DNA from 2 places in the Bacillus sp. XB1 genome. Region 1 is predicted to be linked to the other one. Evidence: a T-box and tRNA genes for the amino acid it is inferred to sense, from the RefSeq annotation. Region 1 holds a T-box; the other holds one or more tRNA genes.

Region 1 (8,090 bases):
TTTCCACCAAGTTCAATTTCAGCATCCCATAAAACCATTCCTGCATTCATGAGGAAATCTTGGCTCTTTTCAATTTGCTTCTCAAGACCAAGAATATATTCTTTTGCTTCCTTATATTGTTCTCTTGCCATATAAACTTGTGTAAGTCCGAAGTGAGAATAAACATCCTCATCATTTTCTTCTAAAGCACGCTTATACAATACTTCTGCTTCTTCCAAGCTATCATTTTGAAAATGATAGTCACCTAATTTTACGTAAAGAGGTGCTTTATCATCACAATTCTCAATACCGTTTAATAAAATTTCTTTCGCACTTTCCTCATCCTTCAAATCAGATTCGTATATTTCCGAAAGTTTCGTATAAATGTAAGGTGCATTACTATCCAAATGAATCGCTACTTTAAGCCCTTTTATTGCTAAATATAATTTCCCTAGTTGATGTGCACATCTCGCTCGTTCATACCATACATGCGCTTCATATTTATACTCTTTTAACAAGTCATTAAAGATTTCATATGCTTCTTCATATCTTTCTAAATCTATTAATATTAAACCGTGATTTGTTAAAGTGAACCTTTCAGGACTACGCTCTAACGCAACTTGAGAGTATTGCAATGCTTTTTCAGATTGATCAATATACATATAGGATAAAGCGAGAAAACTCCAAGCAATAGGCTGATCTGCGTCTAATTGTAACGATGAACGAAAGCTTGAAATCGCTTCTAGATAACTTTCCTGTTCAAACGCATATCTTCCGTTTATTAAATGATATAAAGCACGATTATTTTTCTTCTCAACGCTTGTCAGCATTTGCTCCGCTTTCTCTACTTCCTGAAGACGAATAAAACACTGTGCACCATGCAATTTAACAAAGTCCGAGTTCGGAAACTTTTCCATTAACTTATCGATACAATATAAAATAAATTCTTTATCTACTTCAACATCTAAGTGCTTTATCGTATATAACCACGTATTTGGATTATCACTCGTTTCTTTTAAAAATTGTACTAAGTTACTAATTCCCTCTTTGTCATGTTCATCTAAATGATCCGTAAGAGAAAAAATAGATTTAAAATAACGATCTTCTTCTTCACTTAGAAACGCTAGTTGCTCCTTCTTTTCTTTCGGAACAAACGTGATTGCTAAACAGCCTGTATAACGATATTTTTCTTGTAATTTACTATATTCCACAAGAACTGGTTCTATAAAGTTTGGATCTTGAACATAGAAAGCTTGCAATGTATCATCATATCCAGATAGAACTTGTACGTGTGAAGCATGCTCAATATCTATACTTAATAAAACAGGAATTCCTTCGTCAATCAGTCTCTTATAATTCTCTTCATTCCCTTTAAAATAACGATATTCATAACCTAATTCTTCTAAATAAGAAACAGTATCTGAAAACTTCGAACCTGTCATATCAAAAATAAACTCTGCTATTTCATCTTGTGTACGTTTCTCTCCCCATATACGCAACATCATCTCTAAGCTTGTCGGAACACAATAATTATCCTTTTGTACAATAGGAACTATCGGCAAGTGCACCTTTTTTCCATCCGGATTTTTTTCTAAATTATGATATAAAGATTCTTTTAAACTCTTTTCTTCTTTTAATAGTTTTTGTAAATCTGCAAATTTATTCATTTTGTACAGCGCTTCTGCACATAAATGTACAAAGTAAGTATTATAGGCATGATATGGCAGCTGAGTATTTATATTATCTATTACCGCTAACATCTCTTCATATTGCTCTAAATCTAATAAATACTTTATCTTCTCAAAATGAAAATATGGTACTTGTGGGAATTTTACAATCGCATCATCGATTAACTGTATCGCGCGTTTTTGTTCTCCTTTATTCGCATACAATTGTGATAATAAATAGGTAGATAACTCTTCACAATCTTCATGCTGCATGCCAGCAATAAATTGTTCTTCCGCTTTCTCCCATTCACCTGTATGCATATAAACGTAGCCCCATTTATCAAACACTGCGCGTGAACTGTACTCCTCTGCTTTTTGCATATACATTAACGCTTCTTCGTTTCGTTTCATTTCTAAAAGACATCGTACTAACGTAAAATATGTTTTCGCTAAAAAATCTGCATCTATTTCTTCTTTACTTAACTCTTCTAAAGAAGATTTTAACAACTGCTCCGCTTCAAGAATTTTCCGCTCATCAATTAACTCATCACAATATAAAGAGAGCGTTCTCATATTTGGGAATTTTTTATAAGCGTAACGAATGAGGAATGAACTGTATTGGTGCATAAGCCCTTCATCAGTAAGGCGAATTAATATATCGAACTCCTTATGCGAAGGAATATTGGCAAGCCAATTCTTCACATAGGATAAAGTATTCGTTTCTTTTATATATGCAATTTCATTATTTATTTCCTGTAATCCATCTACAAATCTCTTGTCTTTTAAACAAGTTTCTAACTGCTTAAAATCTAGCATGCATTCACCTCGAATTTATATTTAAACTGCTACTTGCTTAGATTTTACACACCATATAGTATGTATTCAACTAAAATCTCTTAAAATGGATGGTATTAATTAATATTATTCAAATTTATAACAAAATATAGTAAAAACGATTGTTTTTCTCCGTATTTTGTTTAATTATATGGAATAACGTAACATGCGGTTTTAATCTTGTAGAAGCTGAAATTAGTACATAAAATTATATCGGCGATAATTCAAATATATCAGCGATTCTTTCATTTTATCGGCGATTTTCAAATTATATCGACCGATTCTTAACATTTATCAGCGATTATATGTCGAATATCGACTTATCGACATTAAACGACAAGCCTTATACATCATACCTTTTAACAAACTATGTCACCAAATGTAATTTTCATATTGGGAGCGTATACAAAAGAAGAATACACATGAAATATTTTAAAAAATCGTAGTTCAGCTTCATATTGAGCTAGCGCATTATCATATGTTAATCCTCTGGCTATTAAACGTTCTACAAATTGTTGCTTATCACCCGGATCACCTGCAATCCCCTCTTCTTTTAATGATTGATACAAATCGTTTTTATCATTGTGATGCATATTTGAATCTAAAAAGTTCACTTTATCGCTTACTCTACATTCAATATTTTTCACACCTAATTCACTTAAATATATCGGTATTTTCATGCCTATATTGCCATCTTTACCATTTCTTTGCGTATCACTTTCAAATAATTTCTGCAAAACACCTAGCTGAATAAATTCCGATTGTTTCTCCCCATCTAGTAAATAAGAAGCCATATTAGAAATCCAATGTGGTTCAAAACAGATTATTTTTCCACCCTTTTTAACTGAATGTATCATTTTTTGTAGCATTGTTTCTGGAGTAGTCATATGTAATAAGAAAGCATGACAGATTGCTATATCGTATTTATCGTTCAGTTCAATTTCTGTAGCATCTCCTTCAAGAAATTCTGAATCATACGGAAGTAAACGAAACAACTCTCTGGCTTCAGCTAATAATGTTTCTCCACTATCAATACCTGTATACTTTGAACCTTCTGGGAGTAATGGCATTAATACTAATCCTAAATAACCATATCCACAACCGTAATCAACGATATGTACAGGCTTAGTAATCTTCCAAACTGTATTTACTAAAAAGCTTACATAATCGTCGTTGTAATATAAATCTCTCGTGTTTTTTAAATATGTTAGTTTATTGTTCCAATCATACGTTTCCAACATCTAACGCCTCCTTTTATATACAAAACTAAAGTTCTCTATATAATAGCCGTATTCCTACACTTTTCTTAAAATTTCAAAGCAAAAAAGCTAGTGTATTTTTAATAATACACTAGCTTTTTATTTGGAAGAAAAATTTAACAAGTACAATCACAATCAAAACAATCCGTACAGTCTAAATCGTCACAATCTGCTTTTCTCTTTCTTTTGTTTCTTTTAAGATAATAATACAGTAGCCCAAACAATAGTATACAAATAACAAAAGCTATTATTGCTTCTGTATACTTATCTTGAGTCATAAAACCAATTCCACTTCCGCCTGAAATAAAAATTAGAATTAAATAAATCCAGAACATCTATGTAAATACCTCCATTACTATATATCTTAAGATAATATCCATATAACACTAGAGGAAATGAATAATCCCATACCATTACCGCTTAATACACCAGTAGTTATTCTTAGCAAATTTGAGCTACTTCTCCATTTCCACTTTTGGGTGAACCCATCGATAAGTAACGGAATTTGAGCGAAAAATGATAGTATGATTGCTAAAAGAAATGAAGGTGTCATATAAAAATAAATTGGAAACATTAAAATACCAATAAGCATGCCTGTACAACGCGCACATAAAGGTATGTACTTTTGTAGTTTAAAAAAACTCCTATCTAATCTTCTATGACAAGGAATTTGTAAAATAAAAGTTCGAATCAATATGAATCACCCTCTCTAAAAAGATTTTAATTGATTTTGCAAAAAAAATATATATCCAATAAAAAAACAAACCAGGTTTATACTAGACCCAGTTTGTCAGTTTACTACTATGTTACATTTCCTCAGGTGCCTCCACCCCAAGTAAACGTAATCCTTCTTTTAATACAACCGTCACAGCATAAACCAATGCGAGTCTGCTGTCTTTTTCTTTGCTCTCTTCTAATATACGAACATTACCGTAATATTTATTGAATGATTGTGCTACATCTAATATATATTTCGAAATAATAGATGGCTCATTTTTATTGAAAGCCGCTTCAATTACTTGAGGGAATTTATTAAGTAATTTTACGACACTCCAGCTATGATCGTCTTTTAAAGCAAATGTACATGTTTCAAATTCTACACTTTCTTTTCTTAAAATAGAACAAGCACGTGCATGTGTGTACTGTACGTAAGGTCCTGTTTCTCCTTCAAATTTCAGCATATTTTCTAATGAGAATTCGATATTATGCATACGCTCATTTTTTAAATCGTGGAAGATGACTGCACCAACACCGACTTGCTTTGCTACTACTTCTTTTTGTTTTAAGTTTGGATTTTTCTCTTCAATATTTTGTTTTGCAAGTTCGATTGCTTCTTCGAGTACTTCTTCAAGTAAAATAACTCTTCCTTTACGTGTCGACATTTTCTTACCATCTTTTAAAATGAAGCCAAATGGTACGTGTTCCATACCATCAACCCAAGTATAGCCAAGTTTTTTTAATACGGTGAAAAATTGATTGAAATGTAAGCTTTGTTCTGGACCAACAACATATAGCGCTTTATCAAACCCATAAGTGTTTTGACGATATAAAGCTGCCGTTAAGTCACGCGTTGCATAAATCGTCGCACCATCTGATTTTCTAATTAAACAAGGCGGCATTCCTTCTTCTTCTAAATTAACGACTAATGCACCTTCTGATTCTTCAAGCAACTCATGTTCTTCTAAAATCCCAATAAAATCTTCCATTAAATTATTATAAAATGCTTCTCCCTGAAAATTAGTAAATTCTACGCCGAGAAGTTCATAAATGCGAGAAAATTCTTTAAGGGACTCATGACGGAACCAATTCCAAAGCTCTACCGCTTCTTCATCACCTTCTTCTAATTTCTTAAACCAAGCACGTCCTTCTTCTTCTAGTTCTTCGTCGTCTTTTACCTCTTCATGGAATTGGACATATAACTTAAATAGCTCACGTATTGGATCTTCTTTAACTACTGCTTCATTTCCCCATTTTTTATAAGCCGTAATTAACTTTCCAAACTGTGTTCCCCAATCTCCTATATAATTAATCCCTACAACTTCATAGCCACATTTTTCAGCGATATGTTTCAGCGAATTTCCTATCATTGTAGAACGTAAATGTCCCATCGAAAAAGGTTTCGCGATATTAGGAGAGGAATAATCAATTACTACTGTTTTTTCACAGCCAAAGTGGTTTTGACCGAACTCTTCTTTCTCCGCTAAAACTGTTTTTAATACTGCATCACTTACAGTTTCACGATTGAAAAATACATTTACATAAGGACCAACGGCTTCTACTTTCGTAAAAAACGGATCATTGAATTTCTCAGCAACTTCCTTTGCGATAAGAGCTGGTGCTTTTTTATATTGCTTCGCTAATGAAAAGCATGGGAACGCTGCATCTCCAAATTCATCTTGTTTCGGTGTTTCAATTAAATCTAAAATTTGTTTTTGCGTTAATTCATTCGTGAAAATATTAGATAAACTTTCCACAAACTGCATGTTATAATCCATGATACAACCTCCTTATTTTTTAAAACACAAAAAACTCGTCTCTAAAAAAGAGACGAGTTTTAACCCGTGGTACCACCCTTGTTGTTCGTTACGAACCACTTTCCCGTTTATAACGAGGACAGGGGGCCTCGGCTTTCTCTACTATTCGTTCAAGAAGCATCTCCGAAGTGCGCTTCATCTTTTTCTTCCGTACTAGGCTCACACCATCCCTAGCTCGCTTTCCTTCTAAAAAAGACTACTCTCTTCATCACAGACAGTATATTTAATTAATTATTGCTTATTATACATCTTTTCAAACAATTAGCAAGGGTCAATTACACCAAAGTGAAACTTAGCACTTTTTCTTTTGTATACATAAAAATTGTGTTTTTCAAATCTAGAACTACGAAAATGATCTTTTAAAACGACACGTTTTCTCGCCACTCGTTTTGCCTCCGCAATTGTTTCGTCAGTAATATCATGATACAAAGCGAAGTGTTTTAATCCTTTAATTCCGTCGGATTCTATGACAGTTTCTTCAAACATCGGATCAAGGTAAACGACATCGTAACTATTGTCTTCACATTGCGCTAAAAATGAAAAATGCTCCGTTTTCTTTACTTGAATTCTTTGCATTGCTTCATCAATTTCAGAAACGGATGAAGACCATGTTTTCAAACCATTTTCCATAATATAAGCCATATACTCATTGCCTTCAAGTCCTGTTACTTTTCCGCTTTCACCAACAACATAACTAGCTACAATACTATCTGATGCCATCCCGAGCGTACAATCTAACACTGTCATTCCTCTCTCTAATTGCGTGGCTTGTACAAACGGATCGTGTTCTCCACGCATTAACCTTTTCACACGAAACATCGCTGAGTTCGGATGAAAGAAAAACGATTCTTCCGTACCTTTTGGATAAATAGCTAATCGGTTCTTCCCTACGACAAGCACATCTTGTTCATACTGCTCATGCAGCTTATGTACTGGTATGTCATTACGTTTAACGAATGAACGATTTAATTCTGCGGCTACCTGCTTTGCATAATCTGTCATTTCTTTATTCGTTCTTCCTGCTGTTGTTACGATCATTGTTTCACCTCTATATAAAGAAAAGAGGGAGATTTACTCTCCCCCTTCTTTAGCAATTCTTTTCGAAAGCTTGTTCTAAGTTCGTAATAATTTCGTCCATAGTTGCACCTTCAATTTCATGACGGTGAATGAAGTGAACAACTTCTTTTCCTTTTAATAATGCCATAGATGGTGAAGATGGAGGAATTTCTCCGAAGTATTCACGCATTTTTGCAGTAGCATCTTTATCTTGACCTGCGAATACAGTTACAAGATGATCAGGTTGTTTTTCAGCACGAACAACCGCTTGACCTGCTGATGGACGTGCTAAACCAGCTGCACAACCACAAACAGAGTTTACAACTACTAAAGTTGTACCTGATGTATTTTCCATAAATTCTGTTACAGCTTCTTCTGTAGTTAACTCTTCAAACCCAGAACGCACTAACTCTTGGCGCATTGGGATTACCATTTGACGCATGTATTCTTCATAAGCATTTGACATCTTGTAATCTCTCCTTCAACTTTCATTCCAAATTCATCATATCACGCTCTATTAATAGGTGCAAAAGAAAGATAACGATGATTTCATTTTTTTGTAGGGATTTCACAAACCCCACCGCGGCAATGTCCCACTGGAACAAGTTTTCTATTATTAGCGATATAATCGTATACTTTACTTCCAAAACCAAGTACGATAGATAACTTTATAAAAGGAACTGCAAACCAATAAGATGGAACGGCCTTTGCTAATACATCTATGCTCTGAATACCGTCATACCACTTATTATTTTTTAAAA
Region 2 (8,090 bases), on a different contig from region 1:
CAATAATCGTATAAGGAGGTGTTGACTGTGTCATTTGCATCAGAAACAAAGAAAGAGTTGACGAATCTTGAGATGAAGGAATGCTGTGAGAAAGCAGAATTATCAGCGCTACTTCGAATGAACGGGTCGCTTTCTTTTTCAAACCGTCGTCTATCTATCGATATTCAAACGGAAAATGCGGCAATTGCAAGAAGGATTTATACGCTTTTGAAAAAAGGATATGACGTGACGGTAGAATTGCTTGTTCGTAAAAAAATGCGCTTGAAGAAAAATAATGTATATATTGTGCGGCTTGTTGAGAAGTCTCGTGAAATATTAGCTGATCTTCATATCGTTCGAGATGACTTTTCATTTATTCGAAATATATCACAAGAATTGATTGAGAAGAAATGTTGTAAACGATCGTATTTACGCGGAGCATTTTTAGCAGGTGGTTCAGTAAATAACCCAGAAACATCATCTTATCATTTAGAAATCTTTTCGTTATATAAGGAACATAATGATGCTATATGTGAACTGATGAACGGATTTGATTTAAATAGTAAGACGCTGGAGAGAAGAAAAGGGTACATTACGTATTTGAAAGAAGCAGAAAAAATTACAGAGTTTTTAAATATTATAGGTGCTCATAATGCACTTTTAAGATTTGAAGATATTCGAATCGTACGTGATATGCGTAATTCTGTAAATCGTTTAGTGAACTGCGAAACAGCTAATTTAAATAAAACAATTGGTGCAGCACTAAGGCAGATTGAAAATATTCGTTACATTGATGAGACAGTTGGTCTTGATATATTGCCGGATAAACTACAAGAGATTGCACAATTACGAAGAGATTATCAAGATGTAACATTGAAAGAGTTAGGTGAGATGGTATCCGGGGGGAAGATTAGTAAGTCGGGTATTAATCATCGTTTGCGTAAAATCGATGAAATTGCAGAGAAATTACGCGCGGGGGAAACGGTAGCAAAAAAATAAGAGGTTAAAGGGGAAATGGAGCTGTGGTTCAAAAAAGAGTTCAGGTTTCATTAAAAAACGGTTTACAAGCACGTCCGGCTGCGTTGTTTGTACAAGAGGCAAATCGCTTTCATGCAGATATCTTCATCGAGAAAGATGGAAAGACAGTAAATGCAAAGAGCATAATGGGGATTATGAGCTTAGCAATTGGAACTGGAAGCATGATAACAATTACAACAGAAGGTTCAGATGCAGAAGAGGCTTTAGAAGCATTAGCTGCATATGTACAATAAAAAGCTATCGCGTATATGCGATAGCTTTTTTGTTTTGTTGTCTGTACGAATTAGCGGGGAGGGGTATTTAAGGGGTACGTGCTTGTCGAGAATTGTCGGTAAGTCGATAAGTGGTGTCGAAACGTCGATATATTAAAATAATCGCCGATATAATCGGAGTTACGGTCGATATATTTGAAAAATCGCTGATATATTTAGGTAAATACCAAGGTGGGTATCCAGACGGAGGTGCATGATAATAAAAAAGCGCCCTGTAATAGGGCGCTTTTTTATGTATCTAGCTTCAGCGGCTAGAATCTCCGGTTGTTTCGCCCCTTCATTCGAGGCAAAAAGCGCCTCGGAATCAGGTGCTCCATCGCCCTGCGATTCTAAACGAGCCGCTTTCGCTTTAAATTAATTAACGATTTGTAAAGATTTTATCGATTAAACCGTATTCTAAAGCTTTTTCTGCTGTCATGAAGTTGTCGCGGTCTGTGTCGCGTTGTAGTACTTCAAGTGGTTGACCAGTGCGGTCAGCAAGAATTTGGTTTAGTTTTTCACGTAAGAATAGGATACGTTTTGCAGCGATTTCGATTTCAGTCGCTTGACCTTGTGCTCCGCCAAGTGGTTGGTGAATCATTACTTCACTGTTTGGAAGTGCATAACGTTTTCCTTTTTCACCTGCTGCAAGTAAGAATGCACCCATAGATGCTGCCATACCGATACAGATTGTTGATACTTGTGGCTTAATAAACTGCATTGTATCATAGATTGCCATACCTGCTGTGATAGAACCACCAGGGCTGTTGATGTAGATGTGAATATCTTTTTCTGGATCTTGAGATTCCAAGAATAAAAGCTGGGAAACGATTGAGTTAGCTACGTTGTCATCAATTGCACTACCAAGCATAATGATGCGGTCTTTTAATAGTCGAGAGTAAATATCGTAAGCGCGTTCTCCACGATTTGTTTGTTCAATTACTGTAGGAATTAAATTCATCTGTTATTTCCTCCTTATAAAGCTTTCTTAGTCTTATAATACAATTATGGTCAATAAAGGTCAAACGAAACCACTTTAAATCAAAAAAATATGTAGTTGTACCATGAAATATTCGCTATGTTTTCGAAATTCCCTGCTTATGTATCTTCAACATCATAACCGAATTACATAAATTTAAACGTTATGAAAACTGGAGAAAAAAGAAAAGAACGCCTTTTAACTGAAGCGTTCTTTCGATAATTAGTCTTTTAAAAGATAGGTTACTTTATTTAAAATCTTTTCGATTTGTTTCGCGTTTTTACTATACATTTCGCTTGCTGATTTCGACTTTGTTTCTAGGGAAAATAGTTCAAGATCAGCATGACATTTTTTTAAAGATGCTAATAATAAAGGTTTGTTTTGAGGAGAAGGCATTTGGAGTTTGTCATTGTAAATGTCGATAGTAAGTTGTCCGTATGAATCCACTTGACCGAGGAAGACATTTTCAATAACAACACCGAGTTTTTCTAATTCTGAATGTAGCCAAGCGCGGTTATGTCCGCTTGCTGAAAGAGGTTCATCTAGTACATTTCCATCCATAATAACAGTTTGTGGTTCTTTCTCGTTTGGTACTTTTAAACCGATGTCTTTTGCTGTAAGTGGCTGGGAATCTTTCTTTAATAATACATTTAATTCTCCGCTCGGTTCTAAGACAGCAAATTCGACTTCAGCTACGCTGAACGCACTTTTTCCACGGAGAAGTTCCAGTAATTCGTCACTCGTATATTTTTCTTTCTTTAAGTTATCTTCGAGTATCTTTCCGTCTTTTATTAATACGGTAGATTTCCCTTCAAAGAAGTCCCGAGCTGTTTTGTTCTTTAAAGAGAGGATTCCTGTTAAAAAAGGTACCACAGCGAAAATGAGTATCGCAAAGACGCCGTGAAAAAATTTTGAATCGAGCCCTGTAGATACTTGGGCAGCGATGTCACCAATCGTCATTCCGGCTATGTATTCAAAAAAGGAAAGCTGAGAGATTTGTCTTTTGCCTAACCATTTCGTAATAGCGAATAAAATAATTAATATGAATACAGAGCGAAGAATGACAAGTGTCCATTCCGGCAGGTGAGACATAGTCGTTTCCTCCAGTCTACTTAAAACCCTTTATATTGAGGTTCTTCACGTTCTAATACTGAAATTCTATCCTTTAAATCAGCGATGACGCTGTCCATTTCTAACATACATTCATGAAATACGCGTTTTGATTCTTCGTCTTGTGAATTTAATGAAAGGGAGCTTAAACTTGCTTGAGCGCCCCTTACACTAGCAAGGCAAGTTTTTACGCTAGCGATAACAGTCATATAAACACCTCTTATCCTTTCGGTTTGAATAACAATGCTCCAATGAAGCCGAAAATAATAGCCGCTGATACACCGGCGCTCGTTACTTTAAACATGCCGGTAATAACGCCAACGATGCCATGTTTTGCAGCTTCTTCCATTGCGCCATGAACGAGGGCATTACCAAAGCTTGTAATAGGTACAGTTGCCCCGGCTCCAGCGAAATCAATTAATGGCTCATACAAATTAAATCCATCTAATATAGCTCCAGCAACAACGAGTGTTGCCATTGTATGAGCAGGTGTTAGTTTGCCGACATCAAACATAAGTTGGCCGATTACACATATAAGTCCGCCAATGACGAAAGCCCAGAAAAAAATCATTGCGTTGCACCTCCAAATTCAATCGAAACGGCGTGAGCGATACACGGAATCGTTTCTTCTTGTTGGAATGTAAGTGGAGATAGTAAAGCGCCTGTCGCAACGACAAGTATTTTTTTGAACTCTCCTCTTTTCATTCGGTTTAATAAATGACCGTATACGACTGTTGCGGAACATCCAGGTCCGCTAGCACCAGCTATGACAGGTTGTCCTTCTCTATAAATGATAATTCCGCAATCTTGAAATTGTTCGCTCGTTACTTTCGTTCCGTGTTTATGTAGTAAGTCATAAGCAATTTCGCGTCCTACATGTCCGAGATCGCCTGTTACGATTAAATCGTAGTAAGAGGCATCAATTTGACGTTCACGTAAATGGGCTTCAATTGTATCAACTGCAGCTGGAGCCATTGCGCCTCCCATATTAAATGGATCCGTTAATCCCATATCAACCACTCGGCCGATTGTTGCAGAGGTTACTCTTGGACCGTGTCCAGTATCGCTTAAAATAGCGGCTCCTGCTCCGGTTACTGTCCACTGTGCAGTAGGCGGCTTTTGTCCACCGTATTCGGTAGGGTAGCGGAACTGTTTTTCTACAGCTGTATTATGGCTTGAAGCTCCAGTTAATAAATATTTTGCACCTTTTGCATTTACGATACTTGCCCCAAGTGCTAAACCTTCCATAGAAGTAGAGCAAGCCCCGAATAATCCGAGATAAGGAGTCCCAAGTGTGCGGCAAGCAAAGCTTGTTGGAGTAATTTGATTAATTAAATCTCCTGCGAGTACGAATTGAATATCATCTTTACGAAGCTCTGCTTTTTCAGTAGCGCGACTACAAGCTTCTTCGAATAAAATCTTATGTGCTTTTTCATAGGAATCTTGTCCGAGCCATAAATCTTCATGAAGGATATCGAAGTCTTCTGGGATGTTCCCCTTTGCTTCAAATGGTCCACCGACAACCCCTGTTGAGATAATGACTGGTTTGTTTTCAAATACCCACGTTCGGTGTCCTTGTAACATTTATAGCCCTCCCCATTGAACGAGAATAGTTTTAATAAGTGCGATGACGAAAGCGGAAAATACACCAAATAAAATAACAGAACCAGCTAGTTTAAACATATTGCCGCCAACGCCAAGGACAAATCCTTCCGTTCGATGCTCAATACATGCGGCAATAACAGAGTTACCAAATCCAGTAACAGGTACAGCTGTACCAGCACCGGCAAACTGTCCAAAACGATCGTATATACCAAATCCAGTTAGTAACATGGAGATGAAAATGAGCGTTGCGACTGTTGGATTGCCTGCTGAGCGTTCAGTGAAATCAAAATATGTGATGTAAAAAGTAGAAATGAGTTGTCCGATGAAGCAAATAAAACCACCGACGAAAAAGGCTTTTATACAATTTTTTAAGACAGGTCGTTTCGGTTCGCGTTCTTGTTCGAATTTTTTATACTCCTGTTGTACAGGGGTTAAGTTTTTATCTTTACTAGACATTGCAATCCTTCCTTTTCTTTTAAAAAGCGTTAAGTGTTAGACTCCATTTTTTTACCAATGAATTTTAATTGTTTATTAATTTCATCTTTAGATACTTCTTTTTCCTTAATTTTTCTTTCGAGTTTTTCGAGTAACATAAAGATTTTTTTATCTGTACTGACACGAACATCGAAAGTAGGGTGCTCATCACTTAGTTGCTTTTGAAGTTTGCTGCGCAACGGCTTTAATCCAAACCTTTCGTGATGCTCAGGTGTAACTGCTATGTAGAGATCTAAATTTGAATTCACTGCTGTGCTTTTTATAATTTCATCCATAGCGAGAGCTCTTTTCTTCGCTCCTTGTGATATAGATTGATTAAAGGATTCCGTACTCGTCTTTGTTAACTTTGGGCCTTTTTCTTTCTCCGTTCGTTTTGCTTCTTCTTTCACTTTTTTATCTAAAGGACTATTATCACATCCGGTAAAAGAGCTAAATAGAAGTGCAAATAATGCGGTTATGAGGCCGAGTTTTCGCATAATTATCATTCCATTTCTATTGCAATATGTAATGTGATAGAAAAAGGATGACTGCATATCATCCTTTTTCTATTTCACAGCAAGATTGATTCGTTATTGCTGTGAGTATTGTGGTTCTTCTTGTTGGACTTCTTCAACACGTGGGTTTAAAGAATCGATAATCGTTTGTGTTTGCTGCGCAGCTGTTTGGAAAAGTTGCTTAGCTTGTTGGTTATCCGTATCAAGAGCGAATCCCTCTAAGCTAGCTTGTGCACTTTTTAATCCAGAAACAGTCTGCTTTAATTTTGTAATTACAGTCATTGAATGAAGCCCCCTTTGGAATATCAATTCAAAGATTATAATTTGTGAGTTGGGGAGAATTTATGATTGGAAAATTTAGGGGTGGAATGGATTTTATATGCTTTTAGCTAAGATGCATAAGGTATTACGGGGATATTTTTATTGATTTAGATGGATTTTATTGCTATTATTATGAGAAGAAAATGAAGTGTTTTCTATAATCATGCGCCCATAGCTCAGTCGGATAGAGCGGTGGTTTCCGGTACCACGTCTGCCGGGGGTTCGAATCCCTCTGGGCGCGTTATATAAGCTTTAATATTATTTTGTGCAGAAGCCCTTTGTGTGGTAAGTAAAAATACCACGTGCAAAGGGCTTTTTTGATGTTATTGTTAGCCTATTATTGTTTATTTACTGTTGAATCCGGAGCTGAAATTCCTAACTTACATTTTGTAGGTTAGGAATTTTTTATTTTAAAAATGTTAAAAATATGCAATTTTGCGAAGTTACCTAAAAACTTTGAATCTTGTAAATTTATAACTGTAGAGAACAACAAACAAACAAATAAATAAATAGAAAAATAAAAGGAGGAATGAAATGGTAAAGAAATTTAAATTTACAAAAGAGGAATTAGTAGCAGCATGGAAAGACCCACAAGTAAGGGAGAAATCAAAGGATTTACCGAACCATCCATCAGGGAAAGTACTAAACGAATTAAGTGAGGAAGAGTTAGCGGAAGTCCAAGGAGCATCAGATGTGCAAGTAGCTACAACACCGATGTGTGTAAGGTTAACGGTTTTACCTGCAACGTCAATTAAACTTTGTAAATAAAAATAAAAAAACAAAACGAGAGGATGAATGAAATGTCAAAAGGATACAAGTTCACAAAAGAAGAGTTAGTAGAGGCGTAGAAAGATCCACAAGTAAGAGAAAAGCTAAAAGACTTACCGAAACACCCATCTGGAAAAGCGCTAAATGAATTAAGTGAGGAAGAATTAGCGGAAATCCAAGGGGCATCAGATGTACAACCAGAAACAACACCACTTTGTGTGGGAGTAATTATAGGATTAACAACGTCAATTAAGATTTGTAAATAAAATAAAAATTAAAACGAGAGGATGAATGAAATGTCAAAAGGATACAAGTTTACAAAAGAAGAGTTAGTAGAGGCTTGGAAAGATCCACGAGTAAGAGAAAAGTTAAAAGATTTACCGAAACATCCATCGGGTAAAGCGTTAAATGAATTAAGTGAAGAAGAACTAGCGGGAATTCAAGGGGCATCAGATGTACAACCAGAAACAACACCACTTTGTGTGGGGGTAATTATAGGATTAACAACGTCAATTAAGATTTGTAAATAAAATAAAAAACCAAAACGAGAGGATGAATGAAATGTCAAAAGGATACAAGTTCACAAAAGAAGAGTTAGTAGAGGCGTGGAAAGATCCACAAGTAAGAGAAAAGCTAAAAGACTTACCGAAACACCCATCTGGAAAAGCGCTAAATGAATTAAGCGAAGAAGAACTAGCGGAAATTCAAGGGGCATCAGATGTACAACCAGAAACAACGCCACTTTGTGTGGGAGTAATTATAGGATTAACAACGTCAATTAAGATTTGTAAATAAAATAAAAACTAAAACGAGAGGATGAATGAAATGTCAAGAGAATACAAGTTCACAAAAGAAGAGTTAGTAGAGGCGTGGAAAGATCCACAAGTAAGAGAAAAGTTAAAAGACTTACCGAAACACCCATCTGGAAAAGCGCTAAATGAATTAAGTGAGGAAGAATTAGCGGAAATTCAAGGGGCATCAGATGTACAACCAGAAACAACACCACTTTGTGTGGGAGTAATTATAGGATTAACAACGTCAATTAAGATT

The links. The T-box of region 1 lies ahead of argS (arginine--tRNA ligase). A T-box ahead of a tRNA ligase gene usually reads a tRNA of that ligase, here a tRNA-Arg.
Region 2: it has a tRNA-Arg gene. The T-box ahead of argS (arginine--tRNA ligase) is inferred to sense a tRNA for this amino acid. The anticodon was not compared.

What each region holds. Positions count from the first base shown of each region.
Region 1 covers NZ_JBNRIL010000001.1:1,541,164-1,549,253, forward strand. The annotation lists gene ACK1U5_RS07715 (bacteriocin-processing peptidase family protein) at 1-2,462, opposite strand, end outside; gene ACK1U5_RS07720 (class I SAM-dependent methyltransferase) at 2,840-3,718, opposite strand; gene ACK1U5_RS07725 (hypothetical protein) at 3,856-4,074, opposite strand; gene ACK1U5_RS07730 (DUF2085 domain-containing protein) at 4,104-4,433, opposite strand; gene argS (arginine--tRNA ligase) at 4,546-6,234, opposite strand; T-box leader at 6,280-6,494, opposite strand; gene ACK1U5_RS07740 (class I SAM-dependent methyltransferase) at 6,535-7,311, opposite strand; gene ACK1U5_RS07745 (BrxA/BrxB family bacilliredoxin) at 7,361-7,795, opposite strand; gene ACK1U5_RS07750 (thiol-disulfide oxidoreductase DCC family protein) at 7,879-8,090, opposite strand, start outside.
Region 2 covers NZ_JBNRIL010000003.1:18-8,107, reverse strand. The annotation lists gene whiA (DNA-binding protein WhiA) at 28-978, shown strand; gene ACK1U5_RS21285 (HPr family phosphocarrier protein) at 1,002-1,250, shown strand; gene clpP (ATP-dependent Clp endopeptidase proteolytic subunit ClpP) at 1,648-2,229, opposite strand; gene ACK1U5_RS21275 (DUF421 domain-containing protein) at 2,470-3,339, opposite strand; gene ACK1U5_RS21270 (DUF1657 domain-containing protein) at 3,360-3,566, opposite strand; gene spoVAE (stage V sporulation protein AE) at 3,578-3,928, opposite strand; gene spoVAD (stage V sporulation protein AD) at 3,925-4,941, opposite strand; gene spoVAC (stage V sporulation protein AC) at 4,942-5,418, opposite strand; gene ACK1U5_RS21250 (YhcN/YlaJ family sporulation lipoprotein) at 5,448-5,933, opposite strand; gene ACK1U5_RS21245 (DUF1657 domain-containing protein) at 6,027-6,233, opposite strand; tRNA gene ACK1U5_RS21240 (tRNA-Arg) at 6,438-6,513, shown strand; gene ACK1U5_RS21235 (mersacidin/lichenicidin family type 2 lantibiotic) at 6,807-7,040, shown strand; partial or broken gene ACK1U5_RS21230 (mersacidin family lantibiotic) at 7,133-7,306, shown strand; gene ACK1U5_RS21225 (mersacidin family lantibiotic) at 7,337-7,570, shown strand; gene ACK1U5_RS21220 (mersacidin family lantibiotic) at 7,602-7,835, shown strand; gene ACK1U5_RS21215 (mersacidin family lantibiotic) at 7,866-8,090, shown strand, end outside.